Regions from separate parts of the Mesorhizobium sp. WSM4983 genome, predicted to be linked through region 2. Evidence: riboswitches for the same ligand, from Rfam matches in the RefSeq annotation. Region 2 holds a riboswitch; each other region holds the start of a gene.

Region 1 (6,159 bases), on a different contig from region 2:
GAAGTCGAGGCTGGCATCCGTGGCGCCGCTGACCGAACGGAAATCGGTATAGGCCGACATCGACTGCAGGAAGCGGCCGGCCGCATAGGGGTCATAGCCCGCCTCGCCGATCGATTTGATGCCGATCGCGTCGGCCTGCAGTTCCTGGTTGCGCGAAAACTGCGCAAGCCTCAGCTTGCCGCGGATGAGAGCGGCCTTGGCGGTCGGGCTGTCGCCGAGCACATCGGAGACGACCTTGGTCGCCAGGCCTTCCTCGGCCTCGAGCTGCTGCCGCTGCAACCCGTGATTGGCGGTGACGTGGCCCATCTCATGCGCGATGACGGCCGCAAGCTCGGAGGAGTCGTTGGCCAGCGCCAAAAGCCCGCGCGTGACATAGAGATAGCCGCCCGGCAGCGCGAAGGCGTTGACGTTGGGCGAGTTGAGGATGGTGATGCGATAGGTCTGGGTCGGATTGGCCGAGACCACCGTCAGGTTGCCGACGACCTTGGCCACCATGCGCTCGAGCTTCGGATCGGAATATTCGCCGCCATAGGTGGCGAGAATCCGCGGATGCTGCGCTTTGGCCATTTCGGCCAGCCTGGCATTGGCGACGACATTGTCGACGGTGATCGGCTTGTCGGAGGGCTGGAAGCCGGACTCCTGCACGTCCGGCGGCGTGAACATCTGGCAGCTCGCCAGCGCCACGGCAAAGCCGGCCATCGCGAAAAATCGCGCCAGCGGCTTAGTCCATACCCTCTCGATGCCGGCTGTCAGATCGGCTTCCTTTCGTAATCTTGCGGCAAATCACGGCCCACCCGGACCAGCATGGCCGGACCTAGCCACACTCCCCCGGACAAGGCAAGCAAACGCCTGATCACCCGCAGCCGGTTTGGCCGTAAATTATGTCCGCTTCCGGGCAATGTGTTGTCATCCGGCAACGCTGCCGCCTCGATCGCCGATATAGCGCCGAAAGGCCTCCGGTCCAGCACCGTCGAAGAAATCGGCGGCCGACCCTGTTGCCGCGACCCTGCCCTCGTCGACGAACGCGATCCGTTGGCCGATGCGGCGCGCGTCCTGCGGCTGATGCGTGACGAAAAGCACGGTCATCTGTCGCTCGGCGTGGATGCCGGCCACGAGATCGAGCATGTCTTCGCGCAGCGCCGGGCCGAGCGAGGCGAAAGGCTCGTCGAGCAGAAGCACCGGACGGTCCCGTATGAGCACCCGCGCCAGCGCGACGCGCTGCCGCTCGCCGCCGGAAAGCTCGCGCGGCAACCGCTTTTCCTTGCCGGCGAGACCGACACGCCCCAGCGCGTCCGCGACCGCGCGGTGGTCGTCGGCCGTGAGCTTGAGCGATGGCGAGCGGCCAAGCCCGACATTGCCCTCGACCGAAAGATGGGCGAACAGGTTGTTTTCCTGGAACACCATCGAGACCGGCCGCACCGAGGGCGGCGCATTGTCGACATCGATCCCGCCGATCAGCACCTTGCCAGCATTGGGTGATTCGAAGCCGGCCACCAGATTGAGCAGCGTCGACTTGCCTGAACCGCTCGGCCCCATGATGGCGGTGATCCTGCCGGCGGCGAATTCGACATCGAACCGGAAGGATGCCTCGCCATAGCTGAAGGATACGCCGTCCAACGTGACGGCCAGGCCCTTCGTGGCCGCGATGCCATTATTATCCCTCGTCATGCCTTTGCCTCCCGCCCCAGCCAGTCGGCGGCGACAACCAGCAGCAGGCAGACGAGGCCGAGCAGCAAGGCCAGCCCCGCGGCGTCGGCGGTCCGGTAGCTGCCCATGCGCGCGAGTAGAAGATAGGGCAAGGTCTGGACGGAATCGCTGCCGAACAGTGCGATCACGCCGAGATCGCCGAGCGACAGCGCCATGGCGAACGCAAAGCCGGTGGCCAAGGGCCGCCGCAGCGACGGCCAGTCGACCAGCCGCAGCCGGTTCCAGCCGGAAATGCCGAGCGCCAGGCAGAGTCGCTCGTGGCGCTCGCTCGCCGCATCATAGGCAGGGCGGACGGCGCGAATGGCGAAAGGCATTGCCATCACCGCATTGACCGCGACGACCATGACGGGTGCCATGGCGAACACATCGGTGATGTTGCGCAGAGCCAGGAACCAGCCGGCGCCGATCACGATCGGCGGCACGACCAGCACGAAACCGGCGCCGGTGTCGGCGGCGCGTTCGAGCAGCGACATGGCGCCGCCCGCGCGGCGCCGCAGGGCCAGTGCGCGTCGGGCGGCAACCAGCGACAGCGACAGCATCACGCAAAGCAGCGCCGAGAGAAAGGAGAGCCCGGCGCTGGTGAGCGTCGCGCGGCGCACGGCGTCCTCGCCGGCCAGCCGGCCGAGATCCGCCTCCAGCCCGGCGAGCACGGTCGCCGCCATCGGTGCGGCGACGAACAGCAGCGCAAGCACGATCAGGCCGGCATTCAACGCGGCCTCGGCGGTGCTGGCCGCAAGATAGCGGCGTGGCGCTACCGGCAGATTAGCGTCGCCGACCGTGTTGGCGCCGAGTCGCGTCAGCATAGCGACCACGACGAAGGTCAGCAGGATCTGCAGAAACGTTAGTGTTACGGCCCGCGCGGGATCGAAATCGAAGCGCAGCGCCTGGTAGATCGCGACCTCCAGCGTCGTCGCCGCCGGCCCGCCACCCAGCGTGAGTACAATGGTGAAGGAGGTGATGCACAGCATGAAGACCAGCCCGGCGACCCCCGGCAGCGCCGTGCGCAGCGCCGGCCATTCGATCAGCCGGAAGGCCGACCGAGCGTCCATACCGAGCTGGCTCGCCAGCCGCCACTGGTCGGCCGGCACGGTGGCGAGCGCCTCGAGGAACAGCCGCGTGGCCAATGGCAGGTTGAAGAAGACATGCGCGACCAGGATGCCGGAAAGGCCGTAAATGCCCGGCCATTCCTCACCGCCGAACGTGCCGAGGATGCCGGCAAAATAACCGGCACGGCCGTAGAGCGCCAACACGCCGAGCGCGGCGACGATGGCCGGCAGCGCCAGCGGCACCGTGAACAACTGCAGGATCAGGCGACGTCCGGGAAAGTTCGTTTGCCTGGACAGGGCGCGGCCGACGAACACTGCCGGCAAGACCGAAAGCAATGTCGACAGCAGCGCCTGCCAAAGCGTGAAGCGGGCGACGCGGAGCAGATAGCTGTCGAAGGCCGCGGCAGCGCTGGACGGACCGCTCGCGCCTTCGAGGATCAGGCCGGCGAAGGCGCCGCCGATGAGCAAAGTGATGGCGACAAGGGCGATGATGCCGGCAGTGATGCGAGGGTCAGGGCGCGGCGTGGATTGCACGCTGCACCACGTTGGCTCGAGCTAGCGAACGCCGCGTTCCGTCGCGCCCCCCTCTGTCTTGCCGGACATCTCCCACTCTAGGAGGGAGATTGGCAGCTTTGCCGCTCTTCCTACACCGTCGGCGGCTAGCGAAATCACCGATGACCGCGAATTTCCCCCTTTGCGGGGGAGATGGCCGGCCGGACAGAGGGGGGTGCTCAAGCGCCATCCTGCGTCCTACTTGCTCATCGCCGCCAGCCATTCATCCACCCAGGCCTTGCGGTTGGCCGCCACCTCGTCCGGGCTGAACAGCAGGGTTTTGGTCGGCTTCACCAGCTTTTCGAAGGCCGGGTTGAGCGGCTTGTCGGTCTTGCCGGCCGGGAACATCCAGTTGGTCTCCGGGATGATGTCCTGGAACTTGGGCCCGGTCATGAAGGCTATGAATTTTTCCGCCAGCGGGTTCTTCGCGCCGGTTTTGGTGATGCCGGCGACCTCGATCTGCAGATATTCGCCCTCCTCGAAGGACGCCGCCTGATAGCGCTCGGTGTTCTCGGCCACCATGTGGTAGGCCGGCGAGGTGGTATAGGAGAGAACCATCGGCGCCTCGCCCTTGGTGAACAGACCATAGGCCTCGCTCCAGCCCGGCGTCACGGTCAGCACCTTCGGCTTCAGCTTGGCCCAGGCTTCCGGCGCCTTGTCGCCATAGACCGACTTGACCCACAGCAGCAGCCCGAGGCCCGGCGTCGAAGTGCGCGGATCCTGGATGATGATCTTGTCGGGGCCGGCGCCCTCGACCAGTTCCTTCAAGCTCTTCGGCGGCGTCTTCAGCTTTTCGGTGTCGTAGACGACGGCGAAATAGCCGTAGTCGAAAGGCACGAAAGTGTCGTCTTTCCAGCCGCCGGGCACATTCAAATCGGCCACCGCGCCATGCCGCGCGAATAGGCCGCTCGCCTTGGCATCCGCGGTCAGGTTGGTATCGAGGCCGAGCACGACATCAGCCTTGGTGCCGGCGCCCTCCAGCTTGACGCGGTTGAGCAGTGCCACGCCGTCGGCAACCGAGACGAATTCAAGATCGCAGCCGCATTCGGCCTCGAATTCCTTCCTCACCGCGGGCCCGGGACCCCAGTCGGCGGTGAAGCTTTCGTAGGTGTAGACGGTAAGCTTGTCTTTAGCCTCGGCAGGTCCGCCTGCCAAAAGCGAAACAAGGCCGACTGCAAGAACAAGGTTGGACAATAGCGAGCGCATCGGCGCCTCCTTCGTTCGCGTTAAAGGAATTGAGGCGTCGGATGGTCCGAAACGTCTAATCCCTCCGCCGGTACAAACCGGATCAGGTTCAGCGGGTTGGCTTTCGTTGCCTCTCAGCCGGTTCGCAAAATCAGCGTCCGGCACCCCGTTAGAGCATTTCGAGACATAGGCCCGGCCGATGCGGCGCGCAAGCGGAAGTTTCCGGGGATCATCATCGTTCACCGCGGTAGCGAAGCGCGATTCCGTTTGGACGCGCCCGCTTCCGTTTCGTGGGCCGGGCTGGTAAGGGCGACGGCCATGGGCACATTCACCATCCTGCTTGGCGGCGATCTCGTCCGCACGCCTCGCCTCGATCGCCAGATCGAAGGCTCCCGCATCATCGCCGCCGATGCCGGTATCGGCCATGCCCATATGCTTGGCCTCCTGCCGGAGCTCTGGGTCGGAGATTTCGACTCGGTACCGCCAAACCTGCCGGAGAATCTGGCCGCCGTGCCGCGCAAGATTTTCCCGACCGAGAAGGACATGACCGACGGCGAGCTCGCCATTGCCGAGGCGCTGGCGCGCGGCGCCACCAGCCTGGTGCTGGCCGGCGCCTTCGGCGGCAAGCGCGCCGATCATGCCTTTCTGCATTTGGCTCTAAGCGTGCGGCTGGCCGAGGCGGGCACGACCGTGCTGCTGACCAGCGGCGCCCAGGAGGGCGTGCCCATCCTGCCGGGCAAAGCCGGCTTCGACTACGCCGAGGGCACGCTGTTCTCGGTGCTCGGCTTCTCCGACCTCGCCGGCCTGACGGTCTCAGGCGCCAAATGGCCGCTGGACGGTGTCGAGGTGGCGTTCGGCTCATCGCTTACCATATCAAATGAGATCAAGGGTCGGCTCGAGATCGCGCTCGAGCGTGGCCGGGCGCTGCTGCTCGCCCACCCCTATCCTCTTCCCGAAAGCTGACATGGCCCCGCCTCTTCTCAATCTGGATGGCATAAAACTGACTTTTGGCGGCACGCCGCTGCTCGACGGCGCGGCACTGAGCGCCTCCGCCGGCGAGAAGATCGCGCTTGTAGGCCGCAACGGTTCGGGCAAGTCGACGCTGCTCAAGATCGTCGCGGGGCTGATCGAACCGCAGGACGGCGAAGTATTCCGCCAGCCCTCGGCAACGGTGCGCTACCTGCCGCAAATGCCCGATATGGATGGCTTCGCCAGCGTGCGCGCCTATGTCGAAGCCGGCCTCGGGCCGGCCGACGACCCGCATCGCGCCACTTATCTGATGGAGCATCTCGGCCTGACCGGCGAGGAGCGGCCGAACGACCTTTCCGGCGGCGAGGCGCGCCGCGCAGCACTCGCCCGCGTCATGGCGCCGGAGCCCGATATCCTGCTCCTCGACGAGCCGACCAATCATCTCGACCTGTCGGTCATCGAATGGCTGGAAGAAGAGCTTGCCCGCACCTCGTCGGCCGTGATCCTGATCTCGCACGACCGCCGCTTTCTCGAGCGCGTCTCGCGCGCCACCGTCTGGCTCGACCGCGGCCAGACGCGCCGGCTGGACAAGGGGTTCGCGCACTTTGAGGAATGGCGCGACCAGGTGCTTGAAGAGGAAGAGCGCGAACAGCACAAGCTCGGCCGCCAGATCGTGCGCGAGGAGCATTGGCTGCGCTAT
Region 2 (6,159 bases):
GCGAGTGGAACTTTCGAGCCTGCACGCGCAGCTTGGATCGACGATGATCTACGTCACCCACGACCAGGTCGAGGCGATGACCATGGCCGACCGAATCGTGGTCCTCAACAAGGGCCGGATCGAGCAGGTCGGCTCGCCGCTGGAGCTCTACGCCAACCCTGCCAACATTTTCGTCGCGGGCTTCCTCGGCGCGCCACGCATGAATTTCATCGAAGCGAAAGCAGTGAGCGTCGAGGCATCCAGCGTCTCGGTAGCCGCCGCCGGCCTCCCTGCCATCACCTTGGATGGCATCGACGCCGGCGGCCTTTCGGCTGGTGACGCCGTGACCATCGGCATCCGTCCGGAGGCCCTGCGTGTCGTCGAGCCAAGCGACGACGTAATGCCGGCCTTCTCCAGCCAGGTCCGTCTGGTCGAGCAGTTGGGGCGCGAAACTGTCCTCTACGTCGACGGCTCTCCGCTTCAGACGACCAATTCCGACAGCGGCACCGGCAATTTCACGCTTCAGCTCAACAAGGTTTCTACCCTCGGCGTCGGCGCCGCGTTGCAGGTCGGCTTCGAAGCGGGCGACGCCTACCTCTTCGGCCCCGATGGCCGCACGCTCACGCCAAGAAAACCCCTCGCCTCAGTCTGAACCTCGAAATTTCGAAAGTCCCATACGCATGAACCGCAAAGAGCCCGCTCCGCTATCCGTATGGCGGCCCCTCAATCTTGACCGCTTTCTGCTTGGAGCACCTCATTACCCCGAACATGTCGACGAAGGCTGCTGGCAGCGTGACGCCGAGCGCATGGCTGCCGCCGGCGTCAACACAGTGCGTATGGGAGAGTTCGCCTGGCACATTTTCGAGCCCCGCGAAGGCAAGTTCGAGTTCGGCCTGTTCGATCGCGCGATCGAACTTCTCGGCCGCGCGGGGATCGACACGATCATGTGCACGCCGACAGCCACCCCTCCCCGCTGGCTCACCGTCAACTATCCCGAAGTGCTGCGCGTTGACATGAACGGGCGGGCCTCAAGCCACGGATCGCGCCAGCATGCCGACACCACAAGCCCGGTATTCCGCGCCCACAGCCGCCGCATCACCCGCGCCATGGCCGAGCATTATCGGCACAACCCGCGTGTGATCGGCTGGCAGACGGACAACGAGCTCAACACCACGGTGTCGGAATCGTTCGCGCCTTCGACAAGGCTGGAGTTCCAGAAATACCTGCAGAAGGCCTATGGCACCATTGAGGCGTTGAACTTCGCCTGGGGCGGCCACTTCTGGGCGACGGCCTACGACGATTTCTCGCAGATCGACCTGCCGAGACCGCTCATGCCGTCCTACCCCAGCCCCGGCCACGTGCAGGACTACCATCGCTTTCTGGCCGCCGCGACCGCGGCCTTCCAACACGACCAGGTCGAGATCCTGCGCGCCGCCAATCCGGACTGGTTCATCTTCCACAATCTTGGCCAGCTTGCCGACATCGACTTCCGCGGTCAGTTCGGACAGGACCTCGATTTCATCGGCTTCGACATCTATCCGATGCTCTATGACGAGATGCGCCGAACCGGCGGGCATGCGGCGACCCAGGCCCTCCATCTCGATATATGCCGCGCCTATTCCGGCAACTTCATCGTTCCGGAGCAGGCCTCGGGCTTCGGCAGCCAGCCCGGCTTCTCGACGATGACGCCGGAGCCCGGCGAGATGCGTCGCATGGCCATGACTTCGGTGGCGCGCGGCGCCGACGGTGTCATGTTCTTTCGTTGGCGTCCCGCGCATTTCGGCGCCGAGATCTACTGGATGGGCGTCATCGATCACGACGACGTGCCGCGCCGCCGCTATGACGAGGCGAGCCGCTTCTTCCATGAGATCGCCGCCGCGAAGGAGCAGATTCTTGGCACCGCAGTGCGCATGGACCTCGGCATCGCCGGCGCGGACTTCGATAACCAGGAGGCTCACAAGACCTATCCGATCGGCCTCCCCAGTCCGCTCGAAGACGCGACGCTGTTTCATCGCCACTGCTATCAGAACGGCATTGCATGCGGGTTCATTCATCCCGAAGACGATCTTTCGCGGCTCAAGGCGCTCTACGTCCCGCATTGGGTGATGTGGAAGGATGAATGGAACGAGGCTGTCGAAACCTTCGTCCGCCACGGCGGTACGCTGATCCTGTCGGCATTGAGCGGGACGAGGGACGAGAACAACCACATCATTCGCGAGCAGGCCCCCGGCAAGGCCCTTGCAGCCCTGAGCGGCGTCAGGGTGGCGGAGTTCGGCCGCGTCGTTCCCGAAGGCGCCAGCGGCCTGTTTCCGCTGTTTCGTCCGGCTCCGATGGGCACCTATGCACCGCCGCCCCTCCCGGCCTCGTCCGCGGAACGCAAATACCTGTTCACCCTTGGCAATGAAGAATTCCAGGCTGCGCATTTGTACGAGGTGCTTGACGTAGCGCCTGACACCGAGGTGCTCGGCGTCTGGTCGAACCGCTTCGCCGCCGGCTCTCCGGCAATCACCGCCCGCAAGGTCGGGCAAGGTCGGGTTGTCTATGTCGGCACGTATCTCACGCCGCAACTGACGGAGAAGCTTGTCGATGTCGTGCTGGCCAAAGCCGGTATAGCGCCTTTGCTGCCCGACCTGCCTGCCGGGGTGGAGGTCTCTGTCAGGGAAGCCGACGACCGCCGGCTGATGTTCGTGCTGAACACCACGGAAGTCGCCGTGATCGTAACCGACGTCCCAAAGGGCCTCGACCTGCTGACGGGCAAGGCCGTTGAAGGAACGCTGCAACTCGACCCTTACGGCTGCGCAATAATTCGGTCCTGAACAAATCGAACCAGCGTCCATAGACGCCGAACAGATGCTCTTCGAGGCGAAAAATGCGTTCTTCAATCCGCCGCCACAAGGGATCGCAAAAGCGTTTCCTTGGCGGATGACAAGTGGGCCCCGACTGCCAGCTCGACGCGCGCAAGGTCGTGGCTCAATGGGCGTCGATGTAAGAGATGCTCGACCAAAGCTGCGTGGCTGCGCCACTTCTCGTCGCTTGTTCGAGGCTGGAGAAGTCATGAAGTCGAGTTGACAGGATAGCGTCGCATCGTCCAACCTAGGCGCCTCACCAGGGGAGTCCCGGCAAGGGGCTGAGATACTGCTATCGCGCGCAGTGACCCGTTGAACCTGATCCAGTTCATACTGGCGTAGGGACGGTGCGAGGCTTCGCGGGTCGGCAATCCGGCTTCGGCATTCGGGCAGTGCCCGCATTCTAAGCGAAGCGTCACTTCCTCCTCATCGCGTGGACTGGGTCTCCGTTGCACTCGAGCAAGGAGGCTCACTCATGAATGCCCACACCCCGACCGTCACCGTCGGCGAACTCCCAGCTTCGAAGAAGGTCCACAAACCCGGTCAGCTTCACCCGGAGCTGCGGGTGCCGATGCGCGAGATCTCGGTCCACCCGAGCGCCGGCGAGCCGCCGGTCACTGTCTACGACTCGTCCGGCCCCTACACGGATGCCACGGTGAAAACCGACATCGAGCGTGGCTTGCCACGGCTGCGCGAGGCATGGATCGAGGCGCGCGGAGACGTGGGGCGCTACGAGGGCCGCACGATCAAGCCGGAAGACAACGGCTTCGTCTCAGCCGATCGCCTGACGCCGGAATTCCCGGTTCGCAACAGACCGTTGCGCGCGGCCGGCGGCCGCGCCGTCACCCAGCTCGCCTATGCGCGCGCCGGCATCATCACGCCTGAGATGGAGTTCGTCGCCATCCGCGAGAACCTCGGCCGGGAGCAGTTGCGTTCGAAACTCCAGCGCGATGGCGAGAGCTTCGGCGCCGCGATCCCCGATTTCGTCACCCCGGAATTCGTGCGCGACGAGGTGGCGCGCGGCCGCGCCATCATCCCGTCCAACATCAACCACCCGGAAAGCGAGCCGATGATCATCGGCCGCAATTTTCTGGTCAAGATCAACGCCAATATCGGCAACTCCGCCGTCACCTCGTCGATGGCCGAAGAGGTCGAGAAGATGGTGTGGGCGATCCGCTGGGGCGCCGATACGGTAATGGACCTCTCGACCGGGCGCAACATCCACAACATCCGCGAATGGATCGTGCGCAATTCGCCGGTGCCGATCGGCACGGTGCCGATCTACCAGGCGCTGGAGAAAGTCGGCGGCGTCGCCGAGGAACTGACCTGGGAGGTGTTCCGCGACACCCTCATCGAGCAGGCCGAGCAGGGCGTGGACTATTTCACGATCCATGCCGGCGTGCGCCTGCCCTATATCCCGCTGACCGTCGACCGCGTCACCGGCATCGTGTCGCGCGGCGGCTCGATCATGGCCAAGTGGTGCCTGCATCACCACCAGGAGAGTTTTCTCTACGAGCATTTCGAGGAGATCTGCGACATCGCCCGGGCCTATGACGTGGCGTTCTCGCTCGGCGACGGCCTTCGCCCCGGCTCGATCGCCGATGCCAATGACGCGGCCCAGTTCGCCGAGCTGGAAACGCTCGGAGAGCTCACCAAGATCGCCTGGTCCAAGGACTGCCAGGTGATGATCGAGGGCCCCGGCCACGTGCCGATGCACAAGATCAAGCAAAACATGGACAAGCAGCTCGCGGTCTGTGGCGAAGCGCCGTTCTACACGCTCGGGCCGCTCACCACCGACATCGCGCCGGGCTATGACCACATCACATCGGGCATCGGCGCGGCGATGATCGGCTGGTTCGGAACGTCGATGCTCTGCTACGTCACGCCGAAGGAGCATCTCGGCCTGCCCGACCGCGACGACGTCAAGACTGGCGTCATCACCTACAAGATCGCCGCTCATGCCGCCGACCTCGCCAAGGGCCATCCGGCCGCCCAGGTCAGGGACGACGCGTTGTCGAGGGCGCGCTTCGAGTTCCGGTGGGAGGACCAGTTCAACCTGTCGCTCGATCCGGAGACGGCGCGCGCCTTCCACGACGAAACCCTGCCCAAGGAGGCGCACAAGGTGGCGCATTTCTGCTCCATGTGCGGTCCCAAATTCTGCTCGATGCGGATGTCGCATGACATCCGCGCGGAAGCGCAGAAGGAAGGGCTCGCGGCCATGGCGGCGAAGTACCGCGACGGCGGCGATCTCTATATACCGGTCGACAGCACCTCCGAGCGCACGGACACCCCATGAAGGTGCTCGTTCGCGGCGCTGGCGTCGCCGGATTGACACTCGCGCACGAGCTGGCAACGCGCGGCGCCGAGGTGACCCTTGTCGAGAAACGCCTCGAGATCGCCGGCAATGCCTCCTGGCAGGCCGGCGGCATGCTCGCGCCCTGGTGCGAGCGCGAGAGCGCCGAAGAGACGGTGCTGACGCTCGGACGCGACGCAGCCGATTGGTGGGACGCGGCCTTGCCCGGCCATGTCTCGCGCCGCGGCACGCTGGTGCTGGCGTCTGCGCGCGATGCCGGCGAACTCGACCGGTTCGGCCGCCGAACGTCCGGCTTCAGGCAGTTGGACGCCAGCCAAATCGCGGCACTCGAGCCGGCCCTCGACGGCCGGTTTCGACGTGGGTTGTATTTTGCTGAGGAAGCGCATCTCGACCCACGCAAGGCGCTGCTTTCCCTGCGCGACAAGCTGCGCGGGATGGGCGCGCGCGTCGAGTTCGGCCGCAGCTCGGCGCCCGCATCTCAGGATATTGAGGTGGATTGCACCGGCAGCGGTGACAGGCGACCGGAACTGCGCGGCGTGCGCGGCGAGATGCTTATGCTGCGAACGGGCGAGATCTCGCTGGCCCGGCCAGTGCGGCTGCTTCATCCGCGCATCTCGGTCTATGTAGTGCCCCGCGCGGAAAACCTGTTCATGGTCGGCGCGACGATGATCGAATGCGATGCCAAAGGCCCGATCACCGCGCGCTCGACCATGGAGCTGCTCGGCGCCGCCTATGCGCTGCATCCGGCATTCGGCGAAGCCGAGCTGGTCGAAACCGGTGTTGGCGTGCGTCCCGCATTCACCGACAACTTGCCTCGCGTCGAGCGCGACGGCGGGAATATTCGCATCAACGGCCTCTACCGCCACGGCTTCCTGCTCGCCCCGGCCATGGCGCGGCGGGCAGCCGACCTCATCCTGGGATCCTGGAGCAAAGGAGTTTGCCCTTGAAGCTCACCGTTAACGGCCAAGCCCATGAAGTCGCAGCAGAAACACTTGCCGCGCTGCTCAGCGAACTCGATTT
Region 3 (6,159 bases), on a different contig from region 2:
GGAAGATCTCTCCCATTATATCAAGGAAATCGCGTATACAGACGTCGCTCAATGATGTGATGATCTGGTGCCCTACGTACGGGTAGTCATGCAGACGCAGCATCTGGCACGCTTTCAGAAAAGCCCATCCCTGTTTCCGGGCGATCGACCTCTTCAGATTTGAAGCATCCGCCTTGCTCATGGGCCGGCGCTTAATTTCCGGGTTCATGAGCGCGAGCGCCAGCCCTTCGGCATAAGGGCGCGCTTTTCGATCAAGAAGGAATTGCTGCTGATCCGCCGTCCTCAAATTCACGGAGAGGAATTCACGTGCTGCATCAGCAAGTGCCACAAGCTCTTCTCTGCCCTCGGAATGACCCGATATGATAACCCGCTCGATGATGTCATTGACGGAAAGCCGCCCCAGCCGGTTTTTGAGCGAAAACGCGCTGAGCGCATCGTTGCGCTCGAGATCACTCCGCAGATGGTCAGGAAGCGCATAGTACAGCCGAAGCGACGACACGTTCTCGCACAGCGTGGCGAACTCCCTCGGATCGACTGAATCAAGATTCTCGACGTCCCGGTCAGCATTCGAGAGCGACTGGCCGGGTATGATCGTCCGGATCGTGTCGTAGAGGCCGCCGATGTAGGCGAGGACCCATTTCACGTTGCCGCGCGTCTTTCTCACCAAGGTGTTCAGGAACTGCTGTTGGAGCGGTGTCAGTGCTTCACAGTCGTCAATCAGTATCTTGAAGAAGGGCGCCCTGTCACCGGCGAAAGATGGGCCATTTAAAAGTGGAGTGATCGCGGTCGCGACCTTGTTAATGATCGCGCCAGGGTCTGTTGCTCTGAAGCCGGTCGCTCCGGCATCGGCGGCAAAGAAGAACGCGTTGAAGCATTCGTCGACGTACCGGGTTATCCCACCCCGCAGCTCATCGATGCTGAAGAAGTCGAGACGGGCAGGTTGGGGTATGAAGTGCAGCACTTCGCGATGCAGTGCCAGGGCGACGTCCCTATCTTCGGAGGCCCGGTATTTCAAGTGGCCGTCGCGTCTGAGCTGGCCGATGCTCTCGAGCAGGCGTTCGACTATCTTCAGCTCCAGATAGTGAGAGAAGATTACGAATTGCCGCGGGATCACGGCGGCCGTGTCGAAGCGTATCCGCTCCGGAATGAGGTTCAGAACGGCGTTGTCGATTAGGGGCGAGAATGTCTCATTGAGCTGGAAGAAGACGCCATACCAAGCGAGCTTGCCGACTTGGTCCGAGAGACTTTTGTCTTCAAGAATATGGACTGTGGAAAGCGAGCGAAGAATGCTGGTCTTGCCGCTGCCTCTCGTCCCTGCGACGAAGACCGGCTTGGCGGCGGCAGAAATCAACGCCGACTTCTGACTGAACCACAGTATCGGGCGGCTTTCGTACTCGATCCTGTTGGGGCCGAACGGATTCTCCATCGCTATTCGTCCCTTACCTTAATGCGCCAAGCCGAGTTTGCCTTGGTGAGGCCGTCTATCTCGATGAAGCGCGCCGCTTGGAGCATCAGAAGAGAGTCTTCCAGATCTAGCCCGAGCTCGGCGGAGGCAGCAATCTCAGTGATCTCGTCCCAGAAGAGTAACCCATTCCCGCGCCTGGTGGCATGGTCGCGCAGTCGGCGCAGCAGGTCAAACGTGTCGTTGTTCAGAAAGGCCTTGCCGTTGGACATGGTCGAAATAAAGCAATGTTCGCCTTCCATGACCGTCCCGTCGGCGACATTGGTGCGGTAGGGTATAAGTCGGATGCCGACGAGCTCTCCCTGATCGGTCGTGAAGAAGACGAGCTCATTGAAACCTGACTGTATCTCTGGTGCTGAGATGCAGATCAATTTGCCGTCCGGAAACCTTGGATCGTTGACGATCTCGACCGGATCAGCATGTATGTGTCCATGCAGGTAGACGATAGGCTTGTTGCCCTGCAGCAGCTGAGTTCTGACAAATCCGCTGTTGAGCATCTCCGCGTATGGCGTAATGCGCGGAGTCTTTTGTGGCAGCAGATTGTGATGGCCGATTATGATGCCGTAACGCATGTCGGGCTGCTGGAGCAATTCCTGTAGGCCTGCAAGCATCTCACGCGAGATGTATGGCGTGTCCATCTGACCGTAATACTCGTCGTCGGACGCCTCCTTGTCTGGATCGCTGGGAGGTGTCGCGGGCGAATGTCCCGAGATGTCCGGCGAGCCGAGATCTAGAGGCTCTGTAGAAGGACTGAGTGCCTCGAGACGATCACGAAGGAACGCGGGAAGGTTTTGAAGCTCCCAACTGCCTATCGCTGTGTTGACGAGGATGAAGTTTGCGCCTGCGGATCCTGTCGGAAGTCTGAAGTGCACGGGTTGGTCCACGGGAACGGTCTGCCAACCCAAGCGGGCGGCTAAACTCGCCATTTCGCTGAATTTCTCAGTCGGTCCAAGTTCGCGCGCGTCATCACGGTTCACATCGTGATTTCCCGGTACGAATATCAACGGAAGCGCCTTTGAACTGCGTCCCTGTGCGCGGCAGAGCAACGTGAAATGCTGGAATGCCGAAGCAATGAAGGTCTTGTCGCCACGGCTCGTGAAATCCCCCATGAAGGCGATCGAATCCAAGGGCTTCGAAGTCGTCAGCCGCCGAAGTTTCGTCAAGACGGCACGCAGCGAAGACGCGCGTAGCTTCTGCGTTATTTTCGGAGCGAACTTGCTATCCTTGGCATCGATGTTGCTAGAGGAAGGATGCCAGTCCGGATAGTGAATATCGCCTACTTGAAGGATTCGCACCCGCCGCATAACTCGCCCCCCTGCCGAGAGCCATAGACTAATCCGTTCGCTTTTGCCAAGCGCGAACGATCATCCGCAGTGTCCTTAACGAGGTAGCCTGCACTTTTCGAGAATTGCCACGGCGGCTATTTTTCGGCTGTGAAGCACACGAGACCCGTGACGTGAGACCCAGTTGCTCAATGCCCAGTTGCTCAATGAGCTTTCTTACGAATAAGGGAGAATTTCCGCGGCCGGACTATCTCTGAGCGAGCGTGCATGACTGCCAACGGAAGGTCTTGCACGCACCCTTGCGATCTTGAGCAATGGTCGCCATGACTTTCTTCTTGCAGGCTTTTGAGTGGCCCAGCCTGCGATCACCAGACCCCACCGATTCTAAAGAGCGTGGCAGATGGGATAGTCGAGGTTGCCCGTGCACAGTCACGCTCAGGGCTTGCGCCGCCCAGAGGACACGCTGAAAAGGCAGATTGGGGCGCAAGCACGCCATTCACGAGAGGTTCGACATGAAGACCATGCAAGAAAAAGACATTCCGGCATTCGTACAAGCAGTTGTGGACGCCGGCTGCAAAATTTGCGCGATTGGCAACTTGGGATACGTCTTTGGCGATGCTGATTTCACGCCAGCGCAACGGAGGGCCGTCGAGCCACAGCTGCGTAGGATTGCTGAAATCTACGGCGAACGCGATCATCTCATGAACGAGATAGCTGTATATCTGCGGTCGATCGGACGCCATGTCGAGGTTGAGCCGAAGACAGGTATTTCCTGATGGCCGTGATCGCGAGAAGCCGTCTTCCAACCTCTGAATCCTAAAGGAGGTGACCCCCAAGGCCGTTCGTCACCTTCGACCAGAATAACCACATCCGTGACCGCCTGAGCTACTTGGTCGATACGCGCACATGGCCAATACAGTTTCTCCATCCTTCACGAAGCGAATGAGGCTTTGGCCATTCAGCCCCGGTCTACGGGGCGTGACTTGTCCCCGATGCATGCGCGAGCTCTCCGCCCGGCTGGCCGCCGGTCGTCGCCACCGGCCGAAGGCGCCCGAATGCGCTTGACAAGATAGCGTCAGCCCGTTCAACCTAAGGCATTCACCAGGGGAGTCCCGGCAAGGGGCTGAGATACTGCTGGCTTTCGCGGCGCAGTGACCCGTTGAACCTGATCCAGTTCATACTGGCGTAGGGACGGTGCAAGCGCTTTGCGGGAGTTTACGCCCGAGGTCCTGTTGCAGCAGGTCTACAGAAGCGTCTTTTCATCCTTCCGGCACAGAACTGGGTCTCCAATGCATGAGCAAAGGAGCCTCACGATGAATGCCCTCACCCCCGCCGTATCGACGGGACCACTGCCCGCCTCGCGGAAAATCCACAAGCCCGGCGTCCTCTACCCGCAGATCAGGGTGCCGATGCGCGAGATTTCCGTCCATCCGACGGCCGGCGAACCGCCCGTCACCGTCTACGATCCGTCCGGCCCCTACACCGATCCATCAGTCGAAACCAGCATCGAAAAAGGCCTTGCCCGGCTTCGCCACGAATGGGTCACGGCGCGTGGCGATGTCGAAGCCTATGACGGCCGCCACGTCCGGCCGGAAGACAATGGATTCGCCACCGGCGAGCGCCTGACACCGGAATTTCCGATACGCAATCGGCCGCTCAAGGCCAAGCAGGGCAAGGCGGTGACCCAACTTGCCTATGCGCGCGCCGGCATCATCACGCCAGAAATGGAGTTCGTAGCCATCCGCGAGAATCTCGGCCGCGAGGTGATGCGCGGCAAGCTGCAACGCGACGGCGAAGCCTTCGGCGCGGCGATCCCAGATTTCGTCACACCCGAATTCGTGCGCGACGAGGTGGCGCGCGGGCGCGCAATCATTCCCGCCAACATCAATCATCCCGAGAGCGAGCCGATGATCATCGGTCGCAATTTTCTGGTCAAGATCAACGCCAACATCGGTAACTCGGCTGTCACATCGTCGATGGCCGAAGAGGTCGAAAAAATGGTCTGGGCTATCCGCTGGGGCGCGGACACGGTGATGGACCTGTCGACCGGCCGCAACATCCACAACATCCGCGACTGGATCGTGCGCAATGCGCCGGTGCCGATCGGTACGGTGCCGCTCTATCAGGCGCTGGAAAAGGTCAACGGCATCGCCGAGGATCTGAACTGGGAGGTCTACCGCGACACGCTGATCGAGCAGGCCGAGCAAGGCGTCGACTATTTCACCATCCACGCCGGCGTGCGGCTGCACTACATCCCGCTGACCGTCGACCGGGTCACGGGCATCGTCTCGCGCGGCGGCTCGATCATGGCCAAATGGTGCCTGCACCATCACCGGGAGAGCTTCCTCTACGAGCATTTCGAGGAGATCTGCGACATCGCCAGAGCCTATGACGTCTCCTTCTCGCTCGGCGACGGCCTTCGTCCCGGTTCAATCGCCGATGCGAACGACGCGGCGCAATTCGCCGAACTGGAAACACTTGGAGAACTCACCAAGATTGCCTGGGCAAAGGACTGCCAGGTGATGATCGAAGGCCCGGGCCATGTCCCCATGCACAAGATCAAGCAGAACATGGACAAGCAGCTCGCAGTGTGCGGTGAGGCGCCGTTCTACACGTTGGGGCCGCTGACGACCGACATCGCGCCGGGCTATGACCACATCACCTCAGGGATAGGTGCCGCCATGATAGGCTGGTTCGGCACCGCAATGCTTTGCTACGTCACGCCGAAAGAGCATCTCGGCCTTCCCGACCGCAACGACGTCAAGATTGGCGTGATCACCTACAAGATAGCCGCCCATGCAGCCGATCTGGCGAAGGGCCATCCGGCAGCGAAAACCAGGGATGATGCCCTTTCGCGCGCGCGCTTCGAGTTCCGCTGGGAGGACCAGTTCAACCTGTCGCTCGACCCCGAAACCGCACGGTCCTTCCACGACCAGACCTTGCCCAAGGAGGCGCACAAGCTGGCACATTTTTGTTCGATGTGCGGGCCGAAATTCTGCTCCATGCGCATTTCCCACGACATCCGTGCCGAGGCCCAGAAGGAAGGCATGGCGGCAATGGCGGCAAAATACCGGGAGGGCGGCGATCTCTACATGCAGGCGGACGAGACTGGCGTACCGGTCGTGCCAGAGGCTCCCAAACCATCATGAGGGTGCTCGTCAAAGGGGCCGGCGTTGCCGGCCTCACCGTCGCTTTCGAACTCGCCGCCCGCGGCGCGACGGTCACCGTCGCCGAGATGCGGCATGGCCTTGGTGGCAACGCGTCGTGGTTCGCCGGCGGCATGCTGGCGCCATGGTGCGAGCGCGAAAGCGCGGAGCAGCCGGTGCTGGATCTCGGACGCGATGCTGCCGACTGGTGGGATGCGGTGCTGTCGGGTCAGGTGACACGGGCCGGGACATTGGTCGTGGCCGCGCC

What was found. A riboswitch is a leader RNA that binds a small molecule or an ion and turns the genes downstream of it on or off. The one in region 2 is predicted to bind thiamine pyrophosphate.
Region 1: it holds a riboswitch for thiamine pyrophosphate, as region 2 does, so the genes downstream of both, thiB (thiamine ABC transporter substrate binding subunit) here and thiC (phosphomethylpyrimidine synthase ThiC) in region 2, are expected to answer to the same signal.
Region 3: it holds a riboswitch for thiamine pyrophosphate, as region 2 does, so the genes downstream of both, thiC (phosphomethylpyrimidine synthase ThiC) here and thiC (phosphomethylpyrimidine synthase ThiC) in region 2, are expected to answer to the same signal.

What each region holds. Positions count from the first base shown of each region.
Region 1 is NZ_JARTVM010000002.1:631,636-637,794, forward strand. It holds gene P9254_RS10345 (M48 family metalloprotease) at 1-699, opposite strand, end outside; gene thiQ (thiamine ABC transporter ATP-binding protein) at 907-1,668, opposite strand; gene thiP (thiamine/thiamine pyrophosphate ABC transporter permease) at 1,665-3,287, opposite strand; gene thiB (thiamine ABC transporter substrate binding subunit) at 3,504-4,511, opposite strand; TPP riboswitch at 4,554-4,669, opposite strand; gene P9254_RS10365 (thiamine diphosphokinase) at 4,809-5,453, shown strand; gene P9254_RS10370 (ABC-F family ATP-binding cassette domain-containing protein) at 5,455-6,159, shown strand, end outside.
Region 2 is NZ_JARTVM010000001.1:1,279,683-1,285,841, forward strand. It holds gene P9254_RS06280 (ABC transporter ATP-binding protein) at 1-631, shown strand, start outside; gene P9254_RS06285 (beta-galactosidase) at 660-2,795, shown strand; TPP riboswitch at 3,077-3,188, shown strand; gene thiC (phosphomethylpyrimidine synthase ThiC) at 3,301-5,121, shown strand; gene thiO (glycine oxidase ThiO) at 5,118-6,086, shown strand; gene thiS (sulfur carrier protein ThiS) at 6,083-6,159, shown strand, end outside.
Region 3 is NZ_JARTVM010000018.1:1,990-8,148, forward strand. It holds gene P9254_RS28105 (ORC-CDC6 family AAA ATPase) at 1-1,426, opposite strand, end outside; gene P9254_RS28110 (metallophosphoesterase family protein) at 1,429-2,766, opposite strand; gene P9254_RS28115 (hypothetical protein) at 3,258-3,521, shown strand; TPP riboswitch at 3,839-3,955, shown strand; gene thiC (phosphomethylpyrimidine synthase ThiC) at 4,059-5,894, shown strand; gene thiO (glycine oxidase ThiO) at 5,891-6,159, shown strand, end outside.